One region of the Agromyces tropicus genome, then DNA from elsewhere that is predicted to be linked to it. Evidence: predicted binding sites of a transcription regulator. Region 1 holds the regulator's gene; each other region holds the start of a gene.
The links. Region 1 encodes LexA, which represses DNA repair genes until DNA is damaged. Its sites were predicted from a motif close to TCGAACANNTGTTCGA; they were not measured.
Positions count from the first base shown of each region.

Region 2: the regulator LexA is predicted to act here: its motif matches at 1,660-1,675, upstream of uvrA (excinuclease ABC subunit UvrA).
Region 3: the regulator LexA is predicted to act here: its motif matches at 2,037-2,052, upstream of ABD230_RS15035 (HNH endonuclease signature motif containing protein).

Region 1 is NZ_BAAAPW010000004.1:19,316-23,702, reverse strand. It holds gene metE (5-methyltetrahydropteroyltriglutamate--homocysteine S-methyltransferase) at 1-1,130, shown strand, start outside; gene lexA (transcriptional repressor LexA) at 1,204-1,881, opposite strand; gene ABD230_RS12525 (LysM peptidoglycan-binding domain-containing protein) at 2,167-2,529, shown strand; gene ABD230_RS12520 (histidinol-phosphate transaminase) at 2,586-3,680, shown strand; gene hisB (imidazoleglycerol-phosphate dehydratase HisB) at 3,724-4,338, shown strand; gene hisH (imidazole glycerol phosphate synthase subunit HisH) at 4,335-4,387, shown strand, end outside.
Region 2 is NZ_BAAAPW010000001.1:392,922-397,308, reverse strand. It holds gene uvrB (excinuclease ABC subunit UvrB) at 1-1,620, shown strand, start outside; gene uvrA (excinuclease ABC subunit UvrA) at 1,731-4,387, shown strand, end outside.
Region 3 is NZ_BAAAPW010000005.1:155,620-160,006, forward strand. It holds gene ABD230_RS15025 (ABC1 kinase family protein) at 1-881, shown strand, start outside; gene ABD230_RS15030 (alpha/beta hydrolase) at 929-1,930, opposite strand; gene ABD230_RS15035 (HNH endonuclease signature motif containing protein) at 2,092-3,522, shown strand; gene ABD230_RS15040 (DUF1905 domain-containing protein) at 3,606-3,878, opposite strand; gene ABD230_RS15045 (nuclear transport factor 2 family protein) at 3,925-4,293, opposite strand.

The DNA.
Region 1 (4,387 bases):
CGGCTCCCGGCGTGCGCGTGCCCGCGGTGCGCGACCGGCTCGCCGCGCTCGACGCGAGCGCGTTCGCGCGCGCCGCGTACGACGCGCGCGTGGCGGCGCAGGACGACCTCGCGCTGCCGGCCCTTCCGACCACGACGATCGGCTCGTTCCCGCAGACCGCCGACATCCGCCGCGCTCGTGCGCGGCTCGTGAAGGGGGAGCTCACGGAGGCCGGGTACCGGGAGCTCATGCGCGAGGAGATCTCCCGCGTCATCCGCCTGCAGGAGGACCTGGGCCTCGACGTGCTCGTCCACGGCGAGCCCGAGCGCAACGACATGGTGCAGTACTTCGCCGAGCTGCTCGACGGCTTCGCGGTGACGCAGCACGGCTGGGTGCAGTCGTACGGCTCCCGCTGCACGCGTCCGTCGATCCTGTGGGGCGACGTCTCGCGCCCGGCGCCGATGACGGTGGAGTGGTCGACCTACGCGCAGTCGCTCTCGGAGAAGCCGGTCAAGGGCATGCTCACCGGTCCGGTCACGATCCTCGCGTGGTCGTTCGTCCGCGACGACCAGCCGCTGGGCGACACGGCCCGCCAGGTCGCGCTCGCCCTGCGCGACGAGATCGGCGACCTCGAGCAGGCCGGCATCCGCGTCATCCAGGTCGACGAGCCCGCACTGCGCGAGCTGCTCCCGCTGAAGCGCGCCGACCAGCCCGCCTACCTCGAGTGGTCGGTCGGCGCCTTCCGGCTGGCCACGGGCGGCGCGGCACCGGCAACGCAGGTGCACACGCACCTCTGCTACTCGGAGTTCGGTGTCGTCATCGACGCGATCCGGGAGCTCGACGCCGACGTCACCTCGATCGAGGCGGCGCGCAGCCGCATGGAGGTCGTCGGGGACCTCTCGGCGAGCGGGTTCGACCACGGCGTGGGTCCCGGCGTCTACGACATCCACTCGCCGCGCGTGCCGAGCGTCGACGAGGTGCGCTCGCTGCTCGAGCGCGCGGTCGAGGGCGTGCCGGCCGGCCGGCTCTGGGTGAACCCGGACTGCGGCCTGAAGACGCGCGGCTACGACGAGACGGTCGCGTCGCTCGCGAACATCGTCGAGGCGACCCGGGCGGTCCGCGACGAGGTCGCGGTGGCCGCGACGGCCTGACTCCACGCGAGGGGCGGATGCCGCGGGCACGTGCCTGCGGCATCCGCCCCTCGTCGTGCCGGGCCGCGCGGCCTCAGACCGTGCGGAGGACGGCGACGACCTTGCCGAGCACCTCGGACTCGTCGCCGAGGATGGGCTCGAAGGCCGAGTTGCGGGGGAGCAGCCAGGTGTGGCCGTCGCGCTGGCGGAAGACCTTCACGGTCGCCTCGCCGTCGAGCATGGCCGCGACGATCTCGCCGTTCTCGGCCGTGCGCTGGGAGCGCACCACCACCCAGTCGCCGTCGCAGATCGCGGCGTCGACCATCGAGTCGCCGACGACCTTGAGGATGAACAGCTCGCCCTTGCCGACGAGCTGACGGGGGAGGGGGAAGACCTCCTCGATCTGCTGCTCGGCGGTGATCGGCACGCCGGCGGCGATGCGGCCGACGAGCGGCACCATGGCGGCGTCGCCGACGGGCGCGGGTTCGACCGCGGCCGTGCGCGGCTCGGTGCCGGGGACGTCGATGAGGATCTCGAGCGCGCGCGGCCGGTTCGGGTCGCGCCGCAGGTAGCCGGCGAGCTCGAGCTGGTTGAGCTGGTGGGTGACGCTGGAGAGCGAGGAGAGCCCGACGGCGTCGCCGATCTCGCGCATGCTCGGCGGGTAGCCCCGCTCGGCGACGGACGCGCGGATGACCTCGAGGATCGCGAGCTGCTTCGGGCTCAGCGTCTTGCGCCGACGCGACCGGCCGCTCGCGCCGCGTGCCTGGTCGATGTCGATGCTCACGTGCCTCGCCTCTCGTCGGGACCGCGTCGGCCCGGATGTCGGTGGTCGATGTTCGACTGTCGTCGGACATTCGAAACTGTATCCGCCTCGCACGCGCACGACAAACATCCGTTCGAGTGTGTCGCGGAATCAGGGCCCGGAATCCCACCATCCGGTGCTTGCAGCCTCGAACGTTCGAAGATATATTCGGAACACAGCTTCGCATCCGGCCTTCCCGGCCGAGGGCCGGATGCGGGGCTGGATCCCGGGAGGTGCGGAATGAGTGCAGTGGTGATGGGAGCCGCCGGCGCGGCTCCGGCGATGCCCGGCTTCGCGACGCCGCGGACGCGGCTCAGGCTGACCCGTCGCGGGCGTGCCGTGGTCACGACCCTGGCCGCGCTCCCGATCGCGGTGGGCGTGCTCGTCGGCGCCCTGTCCTCGGGCGGTGCTGAGGCGGGCATCGACGACGGTCGCCCCGCCGTCGCCTTCGAGACCGTGGAGGTCGGCGCCGGCGACACGCTCTGGGGCATCGCCGAGTCCATCGCGCCGTCCGCGGACCCGCGCGAGGTGATCTACGAGATCATGCGGCTGAACGGCCTCCAGGACGCGGTCGTCCAGCCCGGGCAGGAACTGGTGCTGCCCGCGATCGGCGGCTGACCCGGCTCGTGACCCGCGGCCCGAAACACGGCGGGCGGCGCGGATAGCATTGATCGGTGACGAGTCTCGACGACCTCCCGATCCGCGACGACCTCCGAGGGAAGGCGCCGTACGGCGCCCCGCAGCAGCACGTCCCCGTGGCGCTCAACGTCAACGAGAACACGCACCCCATCCCGGAGGACGTCGCTCACGACATCGTCGCCCGCGTCGCCGCCGCGATCGTCGGCCTCAACCGCTACCCCGACCGCGAGTTCACCGAACTGCGCACCGCGCTCGCCCGCTACCTCGGCCACGGACTGACGCCCGAGCAGCTCTGGGCCGCCAACGGCTCGAACGAGGTGCTCCAGCACGTCCTCCAGGCCTTCGGCGGGCCCGGGCGCACCGCGCTCGGATTCGGTCCCACGTACTCGATGTACGGCCTGCTCTCCTCCGGCACCGGGACCGGCTGGATCGCCGCCGACCGCGATGCGGACTTCGAACTCTCGCCCGCGACCGCGGTCGCCGCGATCGAGGCGCACGACCCCGACGTGGTCCTGCTCTGCTCGCCGAACAACCCCACCGGCACGCCGTTGTCGCTCGAGACGATCGCGGCGGTCGCCGAGGCGGCGCGCGGCATCGTCGTGGTCGACGAGGCGTACCAGGAGTTCGCCGACCCCGGCACGCCGAGCGCGCTGACGATCCTCGACGGGCACCCGAGGCTGCTCGTCTCACGCACCATGAGCAAGGCGTTCGCGTTCGCGGGGGCGCGCGTCGGCTACCTCGCCGCCGACCCGGCCGTCGTCGACGCACTGCGACTCGTCCGCCTGCCGTACCACCTGTCGGCGCTCACCCAGGCCGCCGCGCTGGGCGCGCTCGCGCACGCCGACGAGATGCTCGCCATGGTCGACGAGATCCGAGGCCAGCGCGACCGCATCTCGCGCGAGCTCGCGGCCATGGGGTTCCGGCCGTACCGCAGCGGCGCGAACTTCGTGCTGTTCGGCGGGGTCGTCGATCCCCACGCGGTGTTCTCGTCGCTGCTCGAGCGCGGGATCCTGATCCGCGAGATCGGGCTGCCCGGATGCCTCCGGGTGACCGCGGGCACGGAGGCCGAGACGACGGCGTTCCTCGAGGCGATGGCGGCGTTCGCCCCCGAGGCGGCCGCGGCGCCGTGACCCGCCCGGATCCCACGACGAGCCCCGCGAATAGGATGGCCGCATGAGCACCGACCGCCTCGCACGCACCGCGCGCGTGCAGCGCGAGACCAGCGAATCGAGCATCGACCTCTCGATCGACCTCGACGGCACCGGCACGAGCGACATCGAGACGACGGTGCCGTTCTACGACCACCTGCTGACCGCATTCGCGAAGCACTCGCTCACCGACCTCACGGTCCGTGCGAAGGGCGACATCGAGATCGACGTGCACCACACCGTCGAGGACGTCGGCATCGCGCTCGGCACCGCCATCCGGCAGGCCCTCGGCGACAAGCGGGGCATCTCGCGGTACGGCGACGCACTCGTCCCGCTCGACGAGGCGCTCGCGCAGGCCGTCGTCGACATCTCCGGGCGCCCCTACCTCGTGCACACGGGCGAGCCCGCCGGCTTCGAGTTCCACCTCATCGGCGGGCACTTCACCGGGTCGATGGTGCGGCACGTGTTCGAGGCGATCGCGTTCAACGCGGGCCTGACGGTGCACGTCGAGGTCCGCGGCGGGCGCGACCCGCACCACATCGCGGAGGCGGAGTTCAAGGCGTTCGCGCGCGCGTTCCGCCAGGCGAAGGCGTTCGACCCGCTCGTCACGGGCATCCCCTCGACGAAGGGCGCCCTGTGAGCGGCTCGCCCCGCGTCGCCGTGCTCGACTACGGTTCCGGCAACGTGCA
Region 2 (4,387 bases), on a different contig from region 1:
TGCATCTACGGCCTCGGCACGCCCGAGGAGTACCTCAACGCGATGATGCCGCTCCAGGTCGGGCAGCGCGTCGACCGCGACTGGCTCATCCGCAAGTTCGTGTCGATGCAGTACCAGCGCAACGACGTCGCGTTCTCGCGCGGCACCTTCCGCGTCCGCGGCGACACCATCGAGATCATCCCGGTCTACGAGGAGCACGCGATCCGCATCGAGATGTTCGGCGACGAGGTCGAGGCGCTGCACAGCCTGCACCCGCTCACCGGCTCGGTGATCGCCAAGCTCGACGCGGTGCCGGTCTTCCCGGCGTCGCACTACGTCGCCAGCGTCGACGTCATGCAGCGCGCCATCGGCACCATCCGCGACGAGCTCGACGAGCGGCTGCAGGAGCTCGAGCGCGAGGGCAAGCTGCTCGAGGCGCAGCGCCTGCGCATGCGCACGACGTTCGACCTCGAGATGATGGAGCAGATCGGCTTCTGCTCCGGTATCGAGAACTACTCGCGGCACATCGACGGCCGTGCGCCGGGCGAGGCGCCGCACTGCCTGCTCGACTACTTCCCCGACGACTACCTCGTGGTGATCGACGAATCGCACGTCACGGTGCCGCAGATCGGCGCGATGTACGAGGGCGACGCGTCGCGCAAGCGGACGCTCGTCGAGCACGGGTTCCGCCTGCCCAGCGCGCTCGACAACCGGCCGCTGAAGTGGGACGAGTTCAAGGACCGGGTCGGGCAGACCGTCTACCTCTCGGCGACCCCCGGCAGGTACGAGTTGGGCATCGCCGACGGCGTGGTCGAGCAGATCATCCGCCCGACGGGACTCGTCGACCCCGAGATCGTGGTGAAGCCCACGAAGGGCCAGATCGACGACCTGCTGGAGGAGATCCGGGCTCGCGCCGAGCGCGACGAGCGCGTGCTCGTGACGACGCTCACGAAGCGGATGGCGGAGGAGCTCACCGACTTCCTCACCGAGGCGGGGGTGCGCGTCCGCTACCTCCACTCCGACGTCGACACGCTGCGACGGGTCGAGTTGCTCACCGAACTCCGAGCCGGCGTCTACGACGTACTGGTCGGCATCAACCTGCTGCGCGAGGGCCTCGATCTGCCCGAGGTCTCGCTCGTGGCGATCCTGGACGCCGACAAGGAGGGCTTCCTGCGCTCGTCGACCTCGCTCATCCAGACCATCGGCCGTGCGGCGCGCAACGTGTCGGGTCAGGTGCACATGTATGCCGACGTCGAGACGGAGTCGATGCAGCTCGCGATCGAGGAGACGAACCGCCGCCGCGAGAAGCAGCTCGAGTACAACCGGGTGAACGGCATCGACCCGGCGCCGCTCCGCAAGCGCATCGCCGACATCACCGAGGTGCTCGCCCGCGAGGGCGCCGACACCGCGGCGCTGTTCGCCGGGCGCGATGCGCGGTCCACCTCGCCCGTGCCGATGAAGCGCGACGGCATCGCCGCTGCGGGCGCGAACGACCTCGAGGAACTGATCCGCGACCTCAACGACCAGATGCTCGAGGCCGCGGGCGAGCTGAAGTTCGAGCTCGCCGCCCGGCTGCGCGACGAGGTCTCCGAGCTCAAGCGCGAGCTCAGGCAGATGGAGAAGGCGGGCCACCTCGGCTAGTCGGCGAACGGGGGAGCGGCGCCCCGGTCCGCCGACGCCTCGAACGTGTGTTCGCTCTCAGCACGAGCGCGTGCGGCAGGAGTGTCGGAGGTCGTTCGTAGACTCGTAGGGTGCCAGTTTCACGTCTCGATGCCCATGCGCGCCTGAGTGTCCGCGGGGCCCGCGTCCACAACCTGCGCGACGTCGATGTCGAGATCCCCCGCGATGCGATGGTGGTCTTCACTGGACTGTCCGGGTCGGGCAAGTCCTCGCTCGCGTTCGACACGATCTTCGCCGAGGGCCAGCGTCGCTACGTCGAGTCGCTCTCCGCGTACGCGCGCCAGTTCCTGGGGCAGGTCGACCGCCCCGACGTCGACTTCATCGAGGGGCTCAGCCCCGCGGTCTCGATCGACCAGAAGTCGACGAACCGCAACCCGCGATCGACGGTCGGCACGATCACCGAGATCTACGACTACATGCGACTGCTGTGGGCGCGCATCGGCGTCCCGCACTGCCCCGTGTGCGGCGAGCGGATCCAGCGGCAGACCGTGCAGCAGATCGCCGACCGGCTCATGGAGCTCGAGTCCGGTACGCGCTTCCAGGTGCTCAGCCCGGTCGTCTCGCAGAAGAAGGGCGAGTTCGTCGACCTGTTCCGCGAGCTCTCCGGGCAGGGCTACTCCCGCGCGGTCGTCGACGGCGAGCTCATCCGGCTCGACGAGCCGCCGAAGCTGAAGAAGCAGGTCAAGCACGACATCTCGGTCGTGATCGACCGACTCGTCGCCTCCGACGACATCCTCGGCCGCCTCACCGACTCGCTCGAGACGGCGCTGCGCCTGACCGACGGGCTCGTCCAGGTCAACTACGTCGACCGCGACGGCGACGCGGCGTGGCAGACGTTCTCCGAGAAGCTGAGCTGCCCGAACCAGCACCCCATCGCGCTCACCGAGATCGAGCCGCGCACGTTCTCGTTCAACGCCCCGTTCGGGGCGTGCCCGGAGTGCTCGGGCCTCGGCACCCGCATGTCGGTCGACGAGGACCTGCTGCTCGGCGACCCGTCGCTCAGCATCTCCGAGGGCGTCATCCTGCCCTGGACCTCGCAGGGCAAGAGCCTCTACAACTACTACGAGAAGCTCCTCGACGGGCTCGCCCGCGACCTCGACTTCTCCCTCGACACCCCGTGGGAGGAGCTCGACGACGACGCGCGCAACGCCGTGCTCCGGGGCGACAACTTCGAGGTGCGCGTGCGCTGGCGCAACCGCTACGGCCGCGAGATGAGCTACACGTCCGGCTTCGAGGGGGTCGTGCCCTACATCGAGCGGCAGTACCTGCAGGCCGAGACCGACGTGCAGCGGGCCCGGTGGGCGGAGTACCTGCGCGAGGTCCCCTGCCCGGTCTGCCGCGGCGACCGGCTGAAGCCCGAGGTGCTCGCCGTGCTCATCCACGACGCGTCGATCGCCGACGTCTGCCGCCTCAGCCTGCACGACGCACGAGCGTTCATGGACCGGCTCGAGCTCACCGACCGCGAGCAGACGATCGCGGCGCAGGTGCTCCGCGAGATCAAGCTGCGGCTCGACTTCCTCATCCGGGTCGGCCTCAGCTACCTCGACCTCGCCCGCGCAGCCGGCACGCTGTCCGGCGGCGAGGCGCAGCGCATCCGCCTGGCCACGCAGATCGGTTCGGGCCTCACGGGCGTGCTCTACGTGCTCGACGAGCCGAGCATCGGCCTGCACCAGCGCGACAACCGCCGGCTGATCGACACGCTGGTCGCGCTGCGCGACCTCGGCAACACGCTCATCGTCGTCGAGCACGACGAGGACACGATCCGCACGGCCGACTGGATCGTCGACATCGGCCCCGGTGCCGGCGTGCACGGCGGCACGGTCGTGCACAGCGGCAGCTACGCCGAGCTGATGAAGAACACCGAGTCGCTGACCGGCGACTACCTCGCCGGGCGCAAGGAGATCGCGATCCCGCCGTCCCGGCGCGCGATCGACCGCGAGCGCGTGATCCGCGTCGAGGGGGCGCAGGCGAACAACCTCCGCGGGGTCGACGTCGAGTTCCCGCTCGGCACCTTCACGGCGGTGACGGGCGTGAGCGGGTCGGGCAAGTCCTCGCTCGTGAACGACATCCTCTACCGCGTGCTCGCCAACCGGCTCAACGGGGCGCGCAAGGTGCCGGGCAAGCACCGTCGCGTCACCGGGCTCGAGCACCTCGACAAGGTCGTGCACGTCGACCAGGCACCCATCGGCCGCACGCCGCGGTCGAACCCGGCGACCTACACGGGCGTGTTCGACCGGATCCGCACCCTGTTCTCAGAGACGGCCGAGGCCAAGGCGCGCGGCTACCTGCCGGGCCGCTTCAGCTTCAACGTCAAGGGCGGCCGGTGCGAGGCGTGCTCGGGCGACGGCACCATCAAGATCGAGATGAACTTCCTTCCCGACGTCTACGTCGCGTGCGAGGTGTGCGGCGGCAAGCGGTACAACCGCGAGACCCTGCAGGTGCACTACAAGGGCAGGAACATCGCCGAGGTGCTCGAGATGCCGATCAGCGAGGCGGCCGAGTTCTTCGAGCCGATCTCGGCGATCCACCGGTACCTGAAGACGCTCGTGGACGTCGGGCTGGGCTACGTCCAGCTCGGCCAGAGCGCGACGACCCTCTCCGGCGGCGAGGCCCAGCGGGTGAAGCTGGCGACGGAGCTGCAGCGCCGGTCGAACGGACGCAGCGTGTACGTACTCGACGAGCCGACCACCGGCCTGCACTTCGAGGACGTGCGCAAGCTGCTGAAGGT
Region 3 (4,387 bases), on a different contig from region 1:
ATGCCGCGGCATCCGCTTCGACGCCGTCGAACGAAACGGATGCCGCGGGGCCGGCGCCGGACGCGGCATCCGCTGCTGAGCCCGGCTCGGCCGACTCGCCCGGCTCGGCCGCCGCGCCCGCCTGGAAGCTCACCTTCATCGACTTCGGGATGATGGGGCAGGTGCCCGACGGGCTGCGGCAGGCGTTGCAGCAGCTGATGATCGCGGTCGCCGCGCGCGACGGGAAGCGGCTGGTCGAGAGCTTCCGCAGCGTCGGCTTCCTGCTGCCGACCGCCGAGACCGCGGAGCTCGAACGGGCGATGACCGAGCTGTTCGCCCGCTTCGGCGGCATGGGCTTCGCCGAGCTCGCGCAGGTCGACGAGCGCGAGCTGCGCCGGTTCGCGATCGAGTTCGGGGAGGTCATGCGGACGCTGCCGTTCCAGCTGCCCGAGAACTTCCTGCTCATCATCCGCGCCATGTCCCTGACGTCGGGCATGTGCAGCTCGCTCGACCCCGAGTTCAACATCTGGGACGCGGTCGAGCCCTACGCCGCCCAACTGCTCCGCGACGAGCGCGGCAACCTCGTGCAGGCGCTCGGTCGCGAGGCGGTGTCCGTGGTCGGCACGGCCTGGCGGCTGCCGCAGCGCCTCGACAAGGTCGTCGACCGGATCGAGCAGGGGCGACTCGTCGCGACCTCGCCGAAGATCGAACAGCGGATGTCGCGGCTCGAGCGCACCGCAGGTCGCATCGTGTCGGCCGTGATCTTCGTGGGCCTCTTCCTCGGCGGCATCCTGCTCCGCCTCGACGAGCCGGTGTGGGGCGGGATCCTGCTCGGGGTGTCGGTGATCCCGCTGCTGCATGCGGTGTTCGCCGGAGCGTTCGCGCGGCGCGGGCCGCGATAGGACCTGGTGTCCGGATCCGGCGGGCGTACGGCGTGCGCCGCCCCTGCTCAGCCGTCGGCGGATGCCGCGAGTCGCTCCCCCAGCCACGCGCGCGCCCGCGCCTGGAACGCGTGCGTCACCTCGGCGCCGCGGGCGATCGACTCGAAGCCGTGCGGTGCCCCCGGCACCACGTCGGCCGTGCACTCGACGCCGGCATCACGGAGCGCCGCGGCGTAGGCGAGGTCCTCGTCGTGGAACAGGTCGATGTCGCCGACGCCGATCCACGCCGGCGGCAGGCCGGTCAGGTCGGCGCGTCGGGCAGGCACGGCGAAGTCGGGCACGACGTCGGCACCCGGCGGGGCGTGCAGGTACGAGGACCAGCCGACGAGGTTGTCGCGGTTGGTCCACGCGAAGTGCCGGACCGCGTCGAGGTCGCGGCGCGCGGCGGTGCGGTCGTCGAGCATCGGGCAGTACAGCAGTTGCGCCGCAGGGCGCGGCCCACCGTCGGCGAGGAGGCGCTGCGCGAGCGCGGCCGCGAGTCCGCCGCCCGCGCTCTGCCCGCCGACCGCGACCCGGGTGGGGTCGATGCCGCGGGCGGACGCGGCATCCTGCAGCCACTGCCACGCGGTGAGGCAGTCGTCGAGCGGTACCGGGAACGGATGCTCCGGGGCGAGGCGGTACTCGACCGAGACGACCACGACGCCGAGCCGCTCGGCGAGCCGCGCGCACCAGGTGTCGTCCTGCGCGGCGGCGCCGATCACGAACCCACCGCCATGGATCCACAGCAGTGCGCCTCGTGCGCTCGTCGCGGGGCCGGCCGGGTCGACGGGCGTGAAGACCCGCACGCCCGTGCCGGGAGCGGAGAACTCGACGCGTTCGAAACGCGATCCGTCAGTAGGTCTGGGCGATGGGATCAGCGCGAGCGCCGCCTGCGCCATCCGTCGCTGCCATCGATGCCGGATCCGCGGCCGGGGGAACCAGCGGTAGGCACGTCGGAGGTCCGGGTGCAGGTCGGCGACGCGCATGCGCGCCGGGCTGGGATGCACGTCAGGTGCGCGGGTGCCCGTCATGGTGGGTCCGATCCTTCCATGCGGAGCGGCGAACGGATGCCTCGGGGCGCGACGTGTCCTCCACAGGGTCTGGTGCGCGCGATTTGTGCACAGGATAAATTGCTGGTCAGATATGTATTCGGGCGCACGCGGATGTCGGTGGGTGCAGGCAGGATGAAGGCATGGAACAGCCCTCGCACCCCGCGCCGACGGCGAGGCCGGTGTCGCACGCACCGGCCTCGCTCGAGCGCGAGATGCACGCGCTCGGTGAGGCGTGGACGAGCGCGATGCCGGCGTGGGGCGCGAGCGGGGAGACGGTCCAGGCCGAGGTGGAGCGGATGAGCGACGCGGGTCTGGTGCGGGTCACCGACGCGCTCGCGAAGCTTCGGCGCGACGTCGATGCCGTGTTCGCGAGGGTGGCCGCTGAAGTCGCGAGACGATCCGGCCCCGAGTTCGGTGAGGTCGGCCTCGCGAAGGCCCACGGGTTCCACAATCCGACGCGGCTCATCGCGGCGGCGACCGGGGCGTCGCGCGCCGAGGCACAGCGGTTGATCGCCGTCGGCACGGCGACGGCGGGGCGACAGACCTTCAGTGGGGAACGCGCGCCGTCCCGGCATCCGCAGGTCGCGGCCGCCCTCGAGGCGGCGACCATCAGCATCGAGGCGGCGTCCGCCATCACGACGATGCTCGACCGGGCGTCGGCGAGCGCCGAGGTGTCGCGGGTCGAGATCGTCGAAGCCGCGCTCGTCGACCTGGCCGGGCGTGTTCCGCTCGAGACGCTCACGCGCGGGGTGCGCGAGGCGGAGGCTCGGCTCGATCCCGACGGCGTGGAGCCCCGGGAGGACGAGCTCCGATCCGACCGCGCGGTGACGATGCGGGAGGACGGACGCGGCATGGTGCACCTGCATGCGCGTCTCGACCCCGAGAGCGCAGCGCCGGTGAAGGCGGCGATCGAGGCACTCGTGAGCGACGCGGTGCGGCGTCGGAGCAGCGTCGGCGACGGCGCGCGGATGCCGGCCGTGGAGGATCGACGGTCGATCCCGCAGATCCAGGCCGACGCGCTCGCCGCGCTCGCACGCCACACCCTCGGGTGCGCGCAGACGCTCGCGCCGCTGGCCAAGACCACGGTGGTCATCCGGGTCGACCTCGACACGCTCGTCAGCGGGCTCGGACGCGCGCGCATCGACGGGCTCGATCAGCCCGTCTCCGCCGGCACGGCCCGCCGCATGGCTGCTGACGCCGAGCTCATCCCCGCCGTGCTCGGCGGCGAGAGCCTTCCGCTCGACCTCGGGCGAGCCGCCCGCCTCTTCACCCGGGTCCAGCGCCTCGCACTCGGCGAGCGCGATGGCGGCTGCGCCTCATGCGGGCAGAACATCGGCTACGTCGAAGCCCACCACATCCGCTGGTGGGAACGGGATGCCGGCCCGACCGATCTCTCGAACGGCGTGCTCCTGTGCAGCTTCTGCCACCACATGATCCACCGCGACGGGTGGCGGATCCACGCGAGCCCGAACGACGTGTGGTTCATTCCACCGCCGCACATCGATCCGGAGCAGGTGCCGCGTCTCGGCGGGCGTGCGCGATTCGAGGTGCGCGAGATCCGGGCGGCGTGACCCCGACCGCGCCGCCTGAAGCCGCGGCACTGCGCGACGCGGACCGCGGCGTCAGTCGACGCCCCGCGGCGCAGCCGCGGAACCTACCGCCTGGTGATGGTGACGTCGACCGGGTCGCCCTTGTCCTTGCCGAGGGCCTTCCGCACCTTCGCGTTGAGCGACACCATGTGGCCGCCGGTGCCGGTCACCATCGCGCCGACGTTCTCGAGACGCACCTCGTCGATGCTCGCGTCGACCCGGACCGTCTTGCCCGTTCCGAAGAACTCGGCGGATCCGGGGATCTCGACGCAGCTCCACGTCTCGCCCTTCACCTCGACGCCGATCGTCGTCGTGAACCTCAGCTCGTCTGCACCCATGCCGCCAGCGTAGGCAGGAGCCCCGACAACGGTCGAGGACCGCCGCTCAGCTCGGCAGCTCGATCATGTACGACACGATCTCGGTGATCCGTCCGTCGGCCGCGAAGTCGAAGACGTCGCACGACGCCACGACCGACACGTCGCCGTTCGCGTCCGTGTAGCGCGCGAGGGCGTCGACGACCACGCTCTCCTCACCGACGACGGAGCGGAATCGCTGGAACTCCGTCGTGACGTCGGCGAGCTCGGCAGCGGTGTGCTTGATCGCCTTCGCCACCGCCTTCCGCCCGACGAGCGGTCCCCCGCCGACGGAGGTCCAGATCACGTCGTCCGCGAGATGATCCAGCGCGACGTCGAATCGATGGCCCGAGAACGCCCGGGCGATCTGCTCCGTGCTGAGGTCGATCGTGGTCTCCATGCGGCTCGCTCCCCTCGCGCGGCATCCCGCGCCATTGCGGATGTCGCACCCACCCTCGCCCCGCGGAGCCGATACGTCAAGGTGCGTCGGTCCT